One region of the Paenibacillus sp. GL_099_B genome, then DNA from elsewhere that is predicted to be linked to it. Evidence: riboswitches for the same ligand, from Rfam matches in the RefSeq annotation. Region 1 holds a riboswitch; each other region holds the start of a gene.
What was found. A riboswitch is a leader RNA that binds a small molecule or an ion and turns the genes downstream of it on or off. The one in region 1 is predicted to bind thiamine pyrophosphate.

Region 2: linked by a shared signal. The riboswitch ahead of tenA (thiaminase II) and the one ahead of AC3ITG_RS19480 (thiamine phosphate synthase) in region 1 are both predicted to bind thiamine pyrophosphate.
Region 3: linked by a shared signal. The riboswitch ahead of thiC (phosphomethylpyrimidine synthase ThiC) and the one ahead of AC3ITG_RS19480 (thiamine phosphate synthase) in region 1 are both predicted to bind thiamine pyrophosphate.
Region 4: linked by a shared signal. The riboswitch ahead of AC3ITG_RS04525 (ABC transporter ATP-binding protein) and the one ahead of AC3ITG_RS19480 (thiamine phosphate synthase) in region 1 are both predicted to bind thiamine pyrophosphate.

What each region holds. Positions count from the first base shown of each region.
Region 1 is NZ_CM174430.1:4,309,673-4,314,143, reverse strand. It holds gene AC3ITG_RS19485 (ABC-F family ATP-binding cassette domain-containing protein) at 1-1,128, shown strand, start outside; TPP riboswitch at 1,264-1,373, shown strand; gene AC3ITG_RS19480 (thiamine phosphate synthase) at 1,610-2,287, shown strand; gene thiO (glycine oxidase ThiO) at 2,292-3,521, shown strand; gene thiS (sulfur carrier protein ThiS) at 3,518-3,721, shown strand; gene AC3ITG_RS19465 (thiazole synthase) at 3,725-4,471, shown strand, end outside.
Region 2 is NZ_CM174430.1:3,147,866-3,152,336, reverse strand. It holds gene AC3ITG_RS14545 (DHA2 family efflux MFS transporter permease subunit) at 1-168, shown strand, start outside; gene AC3ITG_RS14540 (TetR/AcrR family transcriptional regulator) at 333-1,232, opposite strand; gene AC3ITG_RS14535 (GNAT family N-acetyltransferase) at 1,282-1,815, opposite strand; gene tenA (thiaminase II) at 1,859-2,530, opposite strand; TPP riboswitch at 2,648-2,746, opposite strand; gene AC3ITG_RS14525 (hypothetical protein) at 2,793-3,083, opposite strand; gene AC3ITG_RS14520 (NAD(P)/FAD-dependent oxidoreductase) at 3,092-4,222, opposite strand; gene AC3ITG_RS14515 (AraC family transcriptional regulator) at 4,464-4,471, shown strand, end outside.
Region 3 is NZ_CM174430.1:717,130-721,600, reverse strand. It holds gene thiC (phosphomethylpyrimidine synthase ThiC) at 1-1,610, opposite strand, end outside; TPP riboswitch at 1,974-2,087, opposite strand; gene AC3ITG_RS03430 (IclR family transcriptional regulator) at 2,207-2,950, opposite strand; gene AC3ITG_RS03425 (alpha/beta hydrolase) at 3,309-4,337, shown strand.
Region 4 is NZ_CM174430.1:966,282-970,752, forward strand. It holds gene AC3ITG_RS04515 (ABC transporter substrate-binding protein) at 1-875, opposite strand, end outside; gene AC3ITG_RS04520 (ABC transporter permease) at 924-1,736, opposite strand; gene AC3ITG_RS04525 (ABC transporter ATP-binding protein) at 1,723-2,490, opposite strand; TPP riboswitch at 2,667-2,769, opposite strand; gene hisC (histidinol-phosphate transaminase) at 2,875-3,996, opposite strand; gene AC3ITG_RS04535 (ATP-binding cassette domain-containing protein) at 4,021-4,471, opposite strand, start outside.

The sequences.
Region 1 (4,471 bases):
GTGGAAGAGATGGCGAATGGACTTGGCTTGTCCGCCATCGGTCTAGATCGTGATGTGGCCGCGCTTAGTGGTGGTCAGCGTACGAAGGTATTGCTTGCGAAGCTTTTACTGGAGAAACCCACAGCACTTCTGCTGGATGAGCCGACGAACTATCTCGATGTGGAACACATTGAATGGCTGACCCGTTACCTGAAGGATTACCCGTATGCGTTTATTCTGATTTCGCATGATACAGAGTTTATGAATGAGGTCGTAAACGTTATTTATCATCTGGAATTTGCCAAGTTGACGCGTTATGCAGCGAACTATAACAAATTCCTTGAAATGGCCGACATGAATAAGGCGCAACATATTGATGCTTATGAGAAACAGCAGGAGTTTATCAAGAAGCAGGAAGATTTCATTCAGCGGAACAAAGCCCGCGCTTCTACTTCAGGTCGTGCCAAGAGCCGTGAGAAGCAGCTCGGCAAGATTGAACGGATTGATCGTCCAGACGAAGCGGCCAAACCCACATTCAAATTCAAGGATGCCCGGGCGAGTAGTAAAACCGTCTTTGAGGGTATTGATTTTGAAATTGGATATTCATATGCATTATTGCCCAAAATGACGATGACGATTGAGCGTGGCGAGAAAATTGCCATTGTTGGCTGTAACGGTGTAGGTAAATCCACACTGCTCAAGACTATCTTGGGGAAAATTCCACCAATCAGCGGTAAGACTTTCTTGGGTGATTATCTGGAAACAGCTTATTTCGAACAGGAAGTACGTGCAGGTAATATTACCCCGATCGAAGATGTGTGGAACGAATTTTCTCATCTGACACAGAATGAAGTCCGGGGGCATCTCGCACGTTGTGGATTGAAAAATGAGCATATCACCCGTCCGCTTAACGCGCTTAGTGGTGGTGAACAAGCCAAGGTTCGTTTATGTAAGCTTCTGATGCGTGAAAGTAACTGGATTTTGTTCGATGAGCCTACAAACCATTTGGATGTGACGGCCAAAGCAGAGCTAAAACGTGCCTTGCAAGAATTCAAGGGTACCGTGCTGCTCGTATCCCATGAACCTGAATTTTATGAAGGTTGGGTTACCAAAACGTGGGATGTTGAAGCTTGGTCCGATAAACAATAGTTTCTTCGAACCATTCTTTGCACCAGAACAGCAACCTCGATAACTACATGACTTCAGCAATGGATGAACAACGTAATTCATGGAAATGTACGGTGACAAAAAAAGGTGTCTATGGTAACATAGGCTACAGCTTCATATGAACACTAGGGGGGCCGCACGAGGCGGCTGAGATGGAAGAATGCGATTCCGGACCCTTTGTACCTGATCTGGATCATACCAGCGTAGGGAAGTGGCGCGTTTCAGCTAATGACAAAGAGCGTTATCGTTGACTTTGCGATATTGCCTGCAAGATGAATCATGCGGTTTCTGTGTATACAGCGTTGCGACTATGGATGGATTCTAATAGTTGTTATGCGTTATGTATAGAGTAATTGCATGCGACAGTCATTCAGTTGATCCATGAATTTTAAATTCGTGGCCACTCCCCTACGGGAGTGGCTTTTTTTGTTGTTTATATCAGCTTAAATCATGCAAGAGGAGGGTGAAAAGGACGGCAAACTTCCACGAACATGTAACAACAACACGATCATTCGAACTGCATGTGATTTCACCAGGTACAGGAGACTTGGACTCTTTTCTGAATATTGCTAAGGATATATGGCGGTGGGTCGATTATATCCACATTCGGGAAAAAAAGCTGACCCTTGAGCAACAGATGTATTGGGCGCAAAGTCTGAAAACACAAGGTGTTCCATCTAACCGAATCATTATGAATGGCTCAGATCAGCTGGATCAACATGCGTCGCTTGGTGGTGTGCATTGGGGTCAAGCAGTTATTCGCAGCTACGATAAGGATGAATTGAAGAGAGTCGATCGGCTGCGCGTAGGCATATCGGTTCATTCTCTGGAAGAAGCAAAAATTGCAGAAGAACGTGGAGCGGATTATCTCTTTTATGGGCATGTCTATGCTTCAAATAGTAAACCGAATAGCGAACCGAGAGGGCTAAGTGCATTGGCCGAGGTATGCTCCAATGTTTCAATTCCGGTGATCGCGATTGGCGGGATTAGACCTGAGAATATTGCTACCATTCGAACTGCTGGTGCCAGAGGAGCCGCTGTGATTTCAACGATTTGGACGAACGATAAGCCGGAACTGGCTGCAGCTTCATTGCGACAGGCGCTCACGGATTCAGAGAAGTACGCCGAACCAAGGAGATGAGATCATGAGAGAGGAAGCAAGAAGTCGAAGCAGGAATCGTTCAGGTTATCATCCAGGAATAGTTTCGGGAAGTAAAGTTGGAGCGGAAATTCGAGGCAAGCTTCATGCAGAAACCATTATTGTAGGCGGAGGAGTTATCGGTTGTGCCATCGCATGTGAACTCGCTACCCGAGGCCATGACGTTCTTCTGGTTGAGCGTGCGCGGATCGCTGGGGGAACTTCCTGTGCAGCAGCCGGGATGCTTGCTGCTGACAGTGAAGAATTCACTCATGCTGTGATGGCGAAACTTGCACGGCAGAGCAGAGCTTTACTTCATGAGCAGAAGGAACGAATCAGTTCGCTTAGCGGAGTGGAAATGGGGCTGCAACAGCATGGCTTTATTACTCCTTTTCGTTCATATAGTGAGGTCAGCAGTTACAAGAATAATCGATCGTCTACCTTATCTACAGACCATATTTGGTGGGATCGTGTCGCTGTCCAGCAGGAAGCATCATGGTTAAACAGGGATACGTATGGAGCATATTACAGACCTTCCGAGAGCGAGGTTCTTCCTGTCAATCTAACGCAGGCTTATGTCAGATCGGCTCAAGCCATGGGTGCGAGGGTGATGGAAGGCGTACAGGATGTCCGTTTGCATACGGATGTGAATGGAGTGCAAGGGATCGAGACTTCAATAGGAACGATGACATCGAGAAATGTCATTATTGCTACAGGGTTACATGGTGAAGAATTGATGAGGCATGTGGGTCTGAAATCGCCTGTTTTGCCTGTGAAGGGGGAGATTGTAGCGGTGCAGTTCTCACCCCACCATGCCGGTTATAGACCTGACAAAACGGTGTATGCAGAGGATATATATATTGTTCCCAAAGCCAATGGAGAAGTGTGGATCGGTGCAACAAGCCTTCCAGGAAGAACAGACATGAAAGTTTCGGTTCAAGGCATTCAGAAGCTGCTTGCAGCTGCAACAAACTGGGTACCCGGCATGAAGGAAGCACATTTTATTCGAGCGTGGGCTGGTGTACGTCCTTCGACTACAGATGGATTGCCCTATGTAGGAGCTTGTGAAAGTGTTCCCGGTTTATTCGCTGCTTTTGGACATTATCGCAACGGAATATTGCTTAGTGCGATTACAGCAAGCCTCATGGCTGACTTGATTTGTGGCAAAACCTCAGAAGAACTGGGGATTCAGGACCTTTGTCCAGAACGTTTGAACATAAAGGAGATGTTGCAGTGAACATCATTGTCAACGGACAAACCATGCAAATTGAAGATAGCTTAAATCGTGTGGACAAATTGCTCCATTCATTTAATTTGCAAGTGAAAACTGTCGTGGTTGAATTGAATCGGCAAATTTTAACGCGGGAATATCATGAAACGACAGCGTTAAGAGACGGAGATCGGATTGAAATTGTACATTTTGTGGGAGGTGGTTGAATCATGTTGAGGATTGGAAATTATACGTTTGAGTCTAGATTGCTTCTGGGTACAGGCAAATTTTCGGACTTGGAAGTGCAGAGCCAGGCGGTTGAAGCCTCAGGTACGGAAGTATTAACGTTCGCGGTTCGGCGTTTGAATCTGGAAGATCGAAACAAACAGCACTTTCTGGACACACTGGACTTGAAAAGGTATACCCTGCTTCCCAATACAGCGGGCGCTTCAACGGCAGAGGAGGCTGTACGAATCGCTGAACTTGCTCGGGCTTCAGGACTTTGTGATATGATAAAAGTAGAAGTTATCGGCGATGGAATCACATTGCTTCCCGACCCGATTGAAACCTATAAAGCTTGCGTGATCTTGCTTGAAAAGGGCTTTACGGTACTGCCTTATATTTCGGACGATGTTATTCTGGCCAAGCGATTGCAACTACTCGGCGTACATGCTGTCATGCCTGGGGCTTCACCTATAGGGGCGGGGAGAGGAATTATTAATCCCTATAATCTGGAGATTATTATTGAACAAGCCGTCGTTCCTGTTATTGTGGATGCAGGACTTCGAGCACCTAAAGATGCTGCTCATGCAATGGAGCTGGGAGCTGACGGTGTATTGTTGAATACGGCTGTCTCCGGATCCGGAGATCCGGTGAAGATGGCGAAGGCAATGCGAATGGGGGTTGAAGCAGGCAGACTGGCTTATGAGGCAGGCATGATTCCCGTTAAGCGCTATGCAGCAGCGAGTAGTCAGGCG
Region 2 (4,471 bases), 1.2 Mb from region 1:
TTGGGAATGGAATCCATGATCCAGGGAATTAATGATGCTTATGTTGTCATTATCGGCATTGCCGTTCTCGGATTGCTACTTTCCTTCTTCATCAAACGTACCAAACAAGCGACGGAGGAAGACTCCAAGCAGCCTGCAAGACAAAAAGTCTCGATGAATACAAATTAAAAATAGCATTAACATGAATTGCATTATGTAGGGTCTATTGTATCTTATATAAAAAGCGGCAGATCAGGACACTAAGCTTTACGTCCAATCTGCCGCTTTTTTTGTGGTGTATTACATAATATAAATGAACAATTTGCCTGCACACGTAAGTAAGAACAGCTGCGTTAACTCGTTCTCTCCATGAGGATCTGCCTGAATTGTTCGAGATACGATCTGCAATCTTTGACAATCCTGTTTGCCTCACACTGAAGAGAAGACGATTCAAATTCCGTTTGAAACGCCTGTAGCGTTACTTCCAACATGGAGATATTGATCTCTTTCTGCTCAACTAAAACAAGCAGCCCTTTGGTCAGTTCTTTCGCTTTAATAGGTACTTCCAATTGGAGAATAGAATGACTGAATTTCTGAAGACCTGCAATCAGGTTATTTTTATCCAACACTATTTCTTTGGAATCAGGAGCGATCATCAAAAGACTTGGAAAATCAATAATATGCTCTTGTCTTTCCAGCATGGAACGAAGCAAGATTTCAATGTAGTTCAGGATTTTGGGCACAAGATAGTTCCAATCCGGTTGGTCAAGATGGAAGTTTCTCCACATGTTCGAGATTTGATGGATCATGCCAAAACCAAAAATAGCCCCTTCATAAGCAAAAGGTTTTAATTCTTTCCCAAATACCTGTACCAGTCGTTCAGATAACCAATTTAACTGCATGCGAGTCAAATTTTTCAGATCGCATTCTCCAGAGTAGAAGCCTGTCCAGAATAGCTCCACAACAAGCTTTTTTTCTGGCAAAATCATCGGCACCATAATCTGATCCACCAGTAAATCAAAATCGGAAGCATAGCTTTGGCTCTCCAAATCTTTGCGAATCATCATATCTTCCTGTACACGTTGCTCCAGAATAGCAAGAATACAATCATCCTTGGAACCAAAGAATTTATAAAATGTTCCTTTGGACACACCTGACTTGTCTAAGATCATTTGTATGGAGGTGTTCGTTACTCCATGTTTCTCAAAGAGCACAAGCGCTGAGTCCAATAACATTTGTTTCCGTTTATTCATAAGTTCCCCCTGGATGATTTAGGTGGTTCACGTTACGCTATCTAATAATCTACTGCAAATCCACTGCAAACATCACATGTTCCTTCCCTATTCCCCTGATTTTAATATTTTGGTGGCCCGTCTCCTGGAAGCCAGCTTTACGTAACACTCGAATCGATCCGGCATTGTCGGGCAGTGCGCCTGCCTCCACTCGTTTTATTCCCGCTTCATTCATGGCAAAATCCAGTGCTAGCCGAAGGGCTTCACTCATGTATCCCTTGCCATTCTGCACTTGATCAAGCACATAACCAACAATCCATTTGGCTGTGGAATCCAGTTCAAGTTCGAACAGAGAAATCTCCCCAATGAGCTGATGCGTATTGTTCATGAAGATCCCGAAAGAGTAACGTTTCTCTTCTTCCCTGGCCTTGTTCCAACCTTCAAGAAGAGCGACCTGACCCTCCAATGTATAGAATGTCTCCAATCGTTCACTTGCCGATATTTCTTCGAAAACAGCCCGGTTACGGAACTGCAAATCCAGCAGTGATGCCGCGTCCTCCACGTTCAAAAATCGTAAATAGATGCGTTCCCCATGATTGCCCATCTGTATGTTCATCCTTGTCTCTGGTTGTAGTAGATTTCATTCATCAGAAATACGAGAGTTGCCTTTTATAAGCCATATCCCAGAACAGATATTCAAATTCAACACTTCTTCTGAATATGTCTTCAATGGCCTCTAGTTCCTGCTCTGTTTTATGTTCACATAATGCATCCAGTGTATCATAGAACCATTCGAATGAGTCGCGGAATTCATCACTTGCATAATTTTCGATCCAAGTCTGATAGAAATTGCCCTCTAATGAATCTCGATATTGTTCTTTTAATCTTGTGGCATAGTCGTAATACGTCCACGCACAAGGGAAAATGACGGCGATGATTTCGGCAACCCCACCTGTTTGTGCAACACTCATCATATTCGACGTATAGGCCTTGTTGTAAAGAGATGGTTTGACAGCATGATTTTCATCCAGCGTAATCCCAAATTCATTCATGTAATTTCGATGCAAATCCATTTCTTCGTATAGAATAGCGTGTTGAATCACCGTAAAGTTCGTCATCAGTTTTTCATCTGTCGCCTTCACCGCACCCATGGCAAAAATCTTCGCATATTCAATCAGATATGTATAGTCCTGAAGAAGATAAAACTTAAACGCTTCCTGATCCAGTGTGCCTTTCCCCATTTCGTGTAAAAAGGGATGGTTGTATCCATCTTCCCATACGGTTATGGACTTATCTTTTAACGTTCTTGAAAATGACATGATCATTTCTCCTTTTATTAAAATCATAATGTCCCAGCTTCAAATCAAGCTATCGCGTCCTGTCCAAAAGCAAACCAAAAAGCCCTTGTCCTATTTTCGGCAAGGGCAAAATAACATGAGTACATGTCATTTGCTCCCTACGTCAGTATTAACTAACAGGTTCAAAGGGTCAGGTTTTAACCTTCTCAACTGCGAACAGTCCCCCTGCAAATAGCTCAGGCTTATTACAACATGTGTTTTTCCAAATGTCAAACCATTCCTATTAATCTTCAAGTTCCCCTAAATCTTCTTGCAAGTTCTTAAGTCGGGTGCGGATGGTCTTAATCATACTTTGCACCTTGTTTAACTCATCCACCAATTTATGCTCATTCGAGATGTTCGTTGCAGAAGTTGAACGATACGCTGGAGATGTCCTTAACTGATCTAAATCCGATTCGTATGTCCGCCGCTCTTCCTCGGCTTTTGCCAATTCCTCCTCGGCGATGCCAATTTGGTGCTCCAGATAAATAATGTCTGATGAGTTGCCGTGAGTTAAGCGCTGTGAATACGTCATGGTTCACCTCATTTCTGATCATCCATTGCTTTTCCAAGATCATATGGCTGAATATCGATATCCAAATCTATACCAAGAGCCAACTTGGCCAGTTGACTTCCAATAAAAGGCCCCATCGTTAGACCGGACGCTCCAAGCCCGTTGGCTGTGATCAAGCCATTCCAACCAGGAACAGCACCCATAACCGGAAGAAAACCCGGTGTAAAAGGACGGAAGCCTACTCTTACTTCCAGAAACGTGCTATCAGCTAAACCGGGAGCTAGTTCCAATCCTTTATTCAAAATTTCCTGCATTCCGCCTGCGGTTACTCTTGTATCATATCCTTCAATATCATTTTCGTGAGTCGCCCCGATCACAATCTTCTGTTGATCAAAGGCTAACAGATATTGATCCGAAGGAGGTATGACCACAGGCCAGTTACCAGTGTCTTCTCGATCATGAACCTGCAAATGCATAATTTGCGCCTTCTGATAGTGAACCTTAAAATCAATGCCCAAGGGCTTCAACAGTTCATTAGCCCAAGCGCCGGCACACACAATAACCTCGTCAGCCGATATGACTTTACCGTCAACAACCACTCCAGTTACTCGGTCCGATTCATATTGAAGTGTCGCTTCCCCATCCATCAGGACCGCTCCATTTCGTTGTGCGGATCGGATTAAGGCATCACGCAGTGCACGTCCATCGATACGCGCAGCACCACTGATGTAGACTGACTGAACATTTTCCTCCAGAAGAGGAAAACGCTCATGGGTTTCTTTTGCATCCAGACGAGTAATATCAGCAATCTCCGGTGCATCTTCTTTACGAAGGTGTGCCCGCTCCTGCATCTTGTTGATTTTCTCCACATCCGTATGAATACTAAGAGCACCCACTTGAGCGTAACCTGTCTCTGTTTCCCCTTCGCTCTTGAGTTCTTCAATCAATCCGGGATAAAAACGTGCACCTGCCTTGGCGAGCTGATACCAATCCTGGTTGCGGCGCTGAGATAACCAGGGACAGATGATCCCGGCAGCAGCATCCGTAGCCTGCCCTCGATCTTTCCGGTCTATAATAAGAACTTCCGCACCCCGTTTTGCCAGTTGATACGCTGTGGAAGCCCCAAGAATTCCTGATCCTACGACGATGACTTTCTTCATGACTGCATCCCTTTCCTAAATCACTGTATCCATTATAGCGTATACTGTTTGGTCTGATAATGGCAAGGCACCGACATTATGATACATATTCCTAAAAGGTTTTCGATGAGAGGTTATCGAATTGAATAGACCGTTTAAATTAATGTTATTTATGTAATAAAATTCAAAACAAGTTTCTTTTAACTCTGTATCCGCGCCATTTACGCACACGACCTTTAACGAAATGAGGAATAACACAACGATGCCGAA
Region 3 (4,471 bases), 3.5 Mb from region 1:
AACGTCTCATCGTGGTAGGATAGCGCACGTTCCGGGTCCAGCGATAGGTTGAACTGATCCCTCCAGCGGAACTCAAACCGTGCTTTAGACAATGCATCGTCCCGACGCTGGGCACTCGGGTGACCTTTCGCCAGGTCAGCAGCATGAGCAGCGATCTTGTAGGCGATAACCCCTTCCCGCACATCATCCTTATTGGGCAGGCCCAGATGTTCTTTTGGCGTAACATAACAGAGCATCGACGTACCGAACCAGCCGATCATGGCTGCTCCAATTGCCGAGGTAATATGGTCATATCCTGGTGCAATATCGGTCGTCAGCGGTCCCAGCGTATAGAAAGGCGCCTCCTTGCAAATCTCCATTTGAAGATCAACATTCTCCTTGATCTTGTGCATCGGCACATGCCCCGGACCTTCAATCATCACCTGCACATCATGCTTCCAGGCGATTTGTGTTAGTTCACCAAGTGTAGCCAGTTCCGCCATCTGGGCTTCATCATTGGCATCGTAGATGCTTCCTGGGCGCAGTCCATCTCCGAGAGAAAATGCCACGTCATACCTTTTCATAATCTCGCAGATTTCTTCAAAATGGGTATACAAAAAATTCTCATGATGATGCGCAAGGCACCATGCTGCCATGATGGACCCGCCCCGTGACACAATGCCCGTCATACGTTTGGCTGTCAGCGGAATATAACGCAGCAGCACGCCTGCATGGATCGTAAAGTAGTCCACACCCTGCTCTGCCTGCTCTATGAGCGTGTCACGATACAACTCCCAGGTCAGTGCTTCGGCTTCCCCATTGACCTTCTCCAGCGCCTGATAGAGCGGTACTGTTCCAATCGGTACAGGTGAATTGCGGATGATCCATTCGCGGGTCGTATGAATGTCCTTGCCTGTAGAAAGATCCATCACCGTATCCGATCCCCAGCGTACCGCCCAAGTCATCTTCTCCACCTCTTCCTCGATGGAGGAAGATACCGCCGAGTTTCCGATGTTAGCATTGATCTTCACATGAAAATGACGTCCGATCAGCATCGGCTCACTCTCCGGGTGATTGATGTTTGACGGCAGGATGGCCCTGCCACTCGCCAGCTCCTGCCGCACAAACTCCGGTTCCACACCCTCACGAATGGCGGCGAACTCCATCTCCGGCGTGATCATCCCCTGCCGTGCATAATGCATCTGGGTCACGCTGCGCCCTGCCTGTCCTCGTAATGGTTTACCGCGCAAGCCCGGATACTCCTCGGCTCCAGCTCGCTTTCCTCCAGGTTTTAATCCGTTATCCTCTGGTTTTACCGTTCGACCCTGGTAGGCTTCAACATCTTCACGCTCCGTAATCCAGCGGGTACGCAGCGCTGGCAGACCTGCCCGGATATCGGCATGAAATCCGGGATCAGTCATGGGCCCGCTCGTATCGTAGACACGCAGCGGTTCGTTATGCTCCACTCCTTGAGGAGTATTGGTGTCATGAAGGGCAATTTCACGCTCCGGTACAGCAATATCCGGTCGTGAGCCATGAATGTATACTTTGCGGCTGCCCGGGAAGGGCTGAACCCGTCCTGTCGTACCTTTTTCCTCTGCCAACTGCTGATCCTGCTTGTCCTGTCCCATCGTTCGGTTTCCTGTGCTCATCGCTCTTGTCTCCTCCTCATTGGTGATTGCCTGGATTGAAATGCTTGCGCACGAGTCCAAATCATACACAACATAGAAAAAGAAAGAGCGACCCTACGACAGAAAACAGGGACATACACTTCAAGTAATACAGACATTCGAGGCAAAAGATATCCACCCCAATGCTCGCCAATAGCTCCCAGCTCTTTATCCAAAAGCAGCTCCGACACCGGCTTTCGCCTGTTTACTGTATAAAAAAAGCCGGTTCCCAAGGGAACCGGCTTATGTCCATCACCAATAACGAACCTTATTCAGGCTCCATAACGGAGTCCATCCATAAGTCACATCATATGGTGTTCGTGGTCGTATCGCCGATTACTTCCCTACGCTGGTATGATCCAGATCAGGTGCAAAGGGTCCAGAATCTCATGCGATTCCGTCTCAGTCCGGACAATTCGGACTCCCCCAGTAACGTTAACAAGTTGCAGCATCTAGGCCGCAGATTCATATTCAATTAAGCTGACCCCATTGGGCCGTCCATTACAGAGTAGCGCAACCGAATCATAAAAACAACCTTTAAATTCCAGAAAATAAGATCAGGATAACATAAGTCCCATCTGCGTAGCAGCTTCCTTCAGCACAGGTGCGTATTCATGCAACGTCTCCTGCGATAGGCGACTAACAGGCCCGGATACCGACAGGGCAGCTGCGATGTTGCCTTTCCGATCCATGATGGGAACAGATACTGCGGCGGCTCCTGGTTCACGTTCCTCATAACTTGTTGCGTAGCCATATTCCAGAATGTCTTTCATCTGTGCCAAATATACTTTGGGATCGATAAATACCGGCCATTCCGGTCCATTCATCAGATCTTCGCGGTCCTCTTCGGTGGCAAAAGCCATCAGCACTTTGCTAGACGCTCCCACGGATAGCGGAAGTCTGACGCCCACCGGAGCTACACGACGAATCGCCTGATCACTCTGCACAGCTTGAATTCGAATCCGCTCACTGCCGTCACGCAGATATAAACTCACGGTTTCGCCCAGTCGATCTCTCAGCCGCTCCATCGCAGGAAGGAGCAAAATGGCCGGATCATCGCTGCGAGACATATGGGCAGACAGTTCCCAGATGCGTATGCCAAGCCGGTACTTCTCGGTGGCTGCATCCCGGATCACGAACCCCTTGTCCTCCAAAGTAGCCATCAGACGATGGACTGTACTTTTGTGCAGACCGATCTGGCTGGCAATTTCCGTGAGTCCCAGATCACTGCGGGTTGTAAAACACAATAATATATCCAGCGCCCGTTCTACAGCCCGGACGGTTAACTTTCGGTCTTCCATGGCAAGTTGCCCTCCTCATGTTTCATCACATGAAACTTGGTTACATAAATTATATGAGAAACGGTCTCATCTGTAAACCAAAAAGCGCCATTTGGAATAGGGATATTTGTAAATATTTTCTTTTTATAAATTAGAATCCCCTGCATTTTGCACCCTAAGGAAATGTTACCCATATATCTTCAAAACTATATAACAATTGCGTAACAAATGGCCTCAATCAATTGACTTTGACTATATTGGAACATACGATAAAGATATATTAAATTAAGATTTCGCTTCATAAGTAGTCAGAAAAATCATTTATCCGCTCTGTTCGTCTCGTTGTTATCTTCATTTGATTTTTAAAGGAGGGGCAATCATGTATCCGACATCCCAGAGCGAAGCCCCGCTGCAAACGAAAGTGTCAGATCTGCCTTCTTCGTTATCACCGAGGCTGATCCGGTTCAAACATATTGTCGTGGCGTTGTTGCTCTCCGTTATATTTTTTCTGCTCTTTTGTTTCATTGCACTACACGGTTATATTGCTTGGGTATTATCCAATCCAACTGTAGCGCCTGTATTCTCCAATCCCATGCAGGCGAAGAACATGAAGTATCAAGACATCACGTTCCCGGCAGCAGACGGCAGTCGAACGATGCAGGGTTGGTATATTCCAGCTGACGATAATGCAAATAAAACCATCATATTCAGCCATGGATATGGTGCGAATCGTGAAGAGACCTGGGTACCGATGTATGACCTGGCCCATTATGCTCACCAACTCGGCTTCAATGTGGTGATGTTCGATTACGGTTTCGCTTCACAGGTGAACAAAGCTGTCGCCACAGGTGGCAAAGCCGAGTCCCAGCAGCTGCTTGGTGCTATCCAGTTTGCGAAGCAGCGCGGAGCTCAGGAGCTTGTCGTATGGGGCTTCTCCATGGGTGCAGGTACAGCCCTGCAGACTGGGCTTATTACCAAAGATGTGGATGCTATGATTCTGGACAGCACGTTCCTGCTTGAGCCGGATACGCTGTATCACAATATCCATAATCAGATTGATCTTCCGCGTCAGCCTACGCTGGAGATTATGAACCTGCTGTTCCCGATTCTGAATGGTACCGGATTGCAGCAGATTCCATACCAAGAAGTGAAAAAAGAAGATTATCCTTTCCCAATTTTCTTCATCCATGGTACCGAGGATGAGAAAGCTCCTTACCCGATTGCGGAGCTGCTCGCAACCAACCAGACCAATCCGAATTCCGATGAATGGATTGTGGACGGTGCGCATCATGAGCTGATCTTCCGAGAGCATCCGAAGGAATATCTGCGCCGTGTCTCCACGTTCCTGAGTCATGTGACTAAGACGAGCAGCGATGATGTGGAAAATACCAATACCGGAGAATCGTGAAAATCCGATAATTCAAGAGCCCTATGGGGCTCTTTTTTTGTGTACACATAGGACAACATGCCTGGAGAATATACTTTTGGGACGTAATTAAAGACAGCTCTAGCTTGTATATTACAAATTGAGCGAACCTGGTG
Region 4 (4,471 bases), 3.3 Mb from region 1:
GTTTCGTTCTCATGCGCAAGCAGAATGTTCAGTGCGTCCTCGGGGTGCTCTGTCACATATTTCTGTCCTTCCTGCATCGCTTTGATGAGGCGGGTAAGCTGATCTTTTTTCGCTTCAATGCCCGCATCACTTGCAGTGAGGACCAGTTCATAATAATCAGGTACGCCGTAATCGACGGGATTGATCGATTTCATGGCGTGGCCTTCTTTTTCCAGAATCAATTGTTCATGGTTAATAAAACCACCCATAATGGCATCTGCCTGTCCGGAGGCCAGGGAAGGGATCAGGTCAAATCCTACATCGACCAGATTCATCTTATCGGGATTACCGCCATCCTGGCTGATCATGGTACGCACCATCGCTTCATACAGAGGGATTGAGGAATAGCCGACCGTCCTCCCTTCAAGATCTTTTGGCGACTTCACTTTACCTTCAGCTTCAGTCAACAGATGCACGAGCGGATGACGAACGACGGCTGCAATCGAACGTACAGGAATGTTCTCCCCACGCGCGAGCAAAATTTGCGGCTGGTAGCTTAGTGCAAGATCGATTTTCCCGGCGGCAACAAGTTTGAGTGCATCATTCGTATCGGCAGGCATCTGGATATCGACATCCAGACCTTGATCCGCGAAGTAACCATTCTCCTGAGCAACATAGATGAAGGAATGCACTGCATTCGGGTACCAATCGAGCATGATGGACAGCTTGTCTTTGGATTCCGATAACCTTTCGGCCGAAGATGATTCTGTATCTTTTGCATTGGAAGTTGAATCTGTGGCAGGCGTAGTGGTACCCGTATTTCCGCATCCGCTGATGATCAGCAACAGGGTTATGAGCAGAATGGGGATCAGGGAATATATATGCTTTTTATTCATAACGTAAAGTTCCTCGTTTCCTTGTTTTCTGTTTTTGAAATCCGAAAGTTATCCAGTTTTTCTTCTACCTGCATGACGTGGTGTACCGAATCTTCTCTCCATCCATGCAATGAGTACAAACAGGGCGATACCGAGCAGGGATAACAGCACAATGGCGGCGAACATCGCATCCGTGTTCATATTGCTCGACATTCTGCGGCTGAAATAACCAAGACCCTTGCTTCCGCCAAGCCATTCCCCGATCGTTGCACCGACCACACAATACACCACAGACATTTTCAGTCCCGAAAAGAAGGAGGGAAGGGCAAGTGGAATCTGGAGTTTGCGAAAAATATCCCACTTGCTGGCCCCCATCGTCAGCAGCAGTTCACGCTGCTCCGGATCACCTTGGCGCAGGCCATCGTAGGTGCTCACCACAATTGGGAAAAATGCGATCAAGAATACCACCGCGACTTTACTCCACAAGGTGTAGCCAAACCAAAGGATGAAGACGGGGGACAGGGCAATCAGTGGGATCGTCTGACTGATCACGATGAAGGGATATAACGCTTTTTCAATCGACCGATTCATATGCATACCAGTTGCAAATACAATTCCGGCACCAATGGACAAGCCAAAACCAACGATAACCTCCATCAAGGTAGCGGGCAGATGTGTAGCCAACAGGAGGCGGCGATATTCATACAGCGAACTGGCAATCGCCGTCGGGGCTGGAATGATGAAGGAAGGCACCCATCCCATACGCACAATCCACTCCCAGATGACAAGCAGCAAGATCATGAGCAAAAGAAACAGACCATAACGGGCAAGCCAACCTCTTACGCTATCCTTCATGCTGTCTCTCAAGTTACCGTCTCGCATGCAATTGTTCCTCCAGTAGTCGTCTCATCTGGACGAGAGCCGGTTCGTAGATCATGTCCGAATGTCTTGGACGTGGCAAAGGTACCGTCAGATCCTGCAGCTGTTGACCTTGGCCCCCCGGAGTTAACAGGATAATCCGATCACTGAGCAGCAGGGCTTCTTCAATGTCATGTGTGATGAACAACACGGTTTTGCCAAGGCCTTCCCATAGCTCCAGCAGCCAGCGATGCATCTCCCGTTTGGTCAGGGCATCGAGTGCGCCGAATGGTTCATCCAGCAGCATGAGTTGGCCACCTGTCAGCAAAGTACGAAGCAGCGCGACACGCTGGCGCATGCCACCTGACAGCTCGTCCGGGTAAGCATGCGCGTGGCCGGATAAGCCAAATCTGTCGAGGCCAGCCAGGATATCTGCTCGAATCCTTACCTTATCCTGCCGACCTGCAGCAAGTTCAGAGGGGAGCATGCAATTTTCCATGACGGTTCTCCAGGGTAACAGGAGGTCCTTTTGTGGCATGTAGGCCACCTGCCCCAGTCGCTTTCCTTCTTGAACCCAAGGAATTTCAATGGTTCCGTGTGTTGGCTCAAGCAAGCCTGCCAGCAGCTTGAAAAGGGTACTTTTACCGGAGCCGCTGGAACCGATGAGCGAGACAAATTCGCCTTTGGCTACACGCATCGACACATTGGAGAGCACGGGGGAATCCCTTTTTCCCGGGAAAGCGTAGCTCATGTTGTGAATGGTTATATCGTTATCCATCTCGTTCCGTCCCCCCTTGTTATTCATAATTCAACTTCAAACCGCGGGATCTTTAATTACACCTTCTGATCTGCTCGCAGAACGCGAAAAAGACCCACCCATTTCCGGAGAAATGAGTGGGTCTGTAAGTTCAATTCACATTAAATTTCATCATCAACATGAAAAAATCCGCTTACTGAGAGGCCGCTCCACTTCCCTCCGCTGGTATGATCCAGATCAGGTTCAAAGGGTCCGAATCGTTCGATTCGTCTCAGCCGCAAGGCTCCCCTAGTGCAATGTTTAAGATATGCAGTTGTGTGTTCAGCATATATCACATGCAAGTGGAATGTAAAGAGGGCGGCTTAAAAGAAGTGTGCGTAATGTGACTTGAGAAAGTAACCTATTCTAATCGTTTGAATGTAACAGTGAATCAAGCTCACCGATCAGACGGACAATCTGCGCAGGTGTACCAATCGTAATCCGAAGCCAGGTAGGCATACCGAATTCGGCACCGCCGCGGACAGAGATGCCTCTGTTCAACAATTCTTTGGTAATCGGGCCACTATCCTGTAACAGATCAACCATGATGAAATTCGTTTCGGAAGGGATGTAGGGTAATTTCCACTGATCAAAGGACTGAATTAAAGTTTCCCGTCCCTGACGATTGTAGTGCAGGCAATGAGAGACAAATTCATGATCATCCAGGCTGGCCGAAGCAGCGGTTTGGGAAGTGGCTGTCAGACTGATGGGCAGCTTGACCCGGTTAATGCCTTCAATGATGCTTTCATTCCCGATGCCATATCCAATTCGCAGGCCGGCAAGTCCATATATTTTGGAGAAGGTCCGCAAAATAATCAGATTATTGTACTGCTCCAGCAGCTTAACCGTATCAGGGTAATCTTCACTTTCCGCAAATTCATAATACGCTTCGTCCAGGACAACCACAACATGGGAGGGAACATGTTCGAGTAAACCAAGTAAGGCATCTGCCGTGAAAATGGTTCCGGTCGGATTATTCGGATTGCACAGCCAGATGATTCGGGTAGAAGCATTGATCCGTTGCCGGAATTGCTCCAGGTCCAGTGAATGGTTGACCAAAGGCACTTCATGAATGACCCCGCCTGCCAGCAGCGTAGCGCCCTTATACCAGTTAAAGGAGGGCACCGGAATGAGTGATTCCTCGCCGGGATTAAGATAGGCTTGGGCGGTAAGGGTTAGGAGTTCGAATGATCCACTGCCAAATACCAGTTGGGAGGTACGCACACCCAGTCGCTCCGCAAGTTTGTCACGCAGCAATTGGCTGGAGCCGTCGGGGTATTGAGCCAAAAGATCGGAACCCAGCGATCTGACTGCATCCGCAGCCAGGGGAGAAGAACCAAACGGATTCTCGTTCGCTGCAAGTCGATCCACACTTTCCAGTCCCAGCTCCCGCCGGATTTGTTCCATGGATTTGGCAGGCGTATAAGCCGGAATTTGATTTAACAGGTCTTTAACAGGAGGAGAGGGTACGGGTGAAAGGGATTGCATAATCATGCCTTCTTTCCAGTGGAATTAGATCGAGAATGATATCTGTTTCTGGGCAATCTGCTGTGCTGTCTCTTGTTGAGGAGTCAGCAACCGATTCAGAATCAGGTTTTCAAAATGAGCAAACCCGCTATCCCGAACGCGTGGCCGCTCCAGCGTAATTCGGGTATCCATCGTTATATGACCATCTTCGATTAACAGCACCCTGTCTGCCAGCGCAACCGCCTCACTGACATCATGAGTGACCAGAATGACGGTCAGGCCTTCTTCTACCCACAAGCGTTCGATTAATTGCTGCATCTCAATTTGGGTTAATGCATCCAGTGCACCCAGCGGTTCATCCAGCAGCAGTAAGCGTGGATGACTTGCGAGTGCCCGTGCCAAGGCGACACGTTGTTTTTGTCCGCCAGATAATACCCCCGGCCAGTCACCTTCACGCTCTCCAAGTCCTACATTGCGAAGCGACTGGCGTGCATCT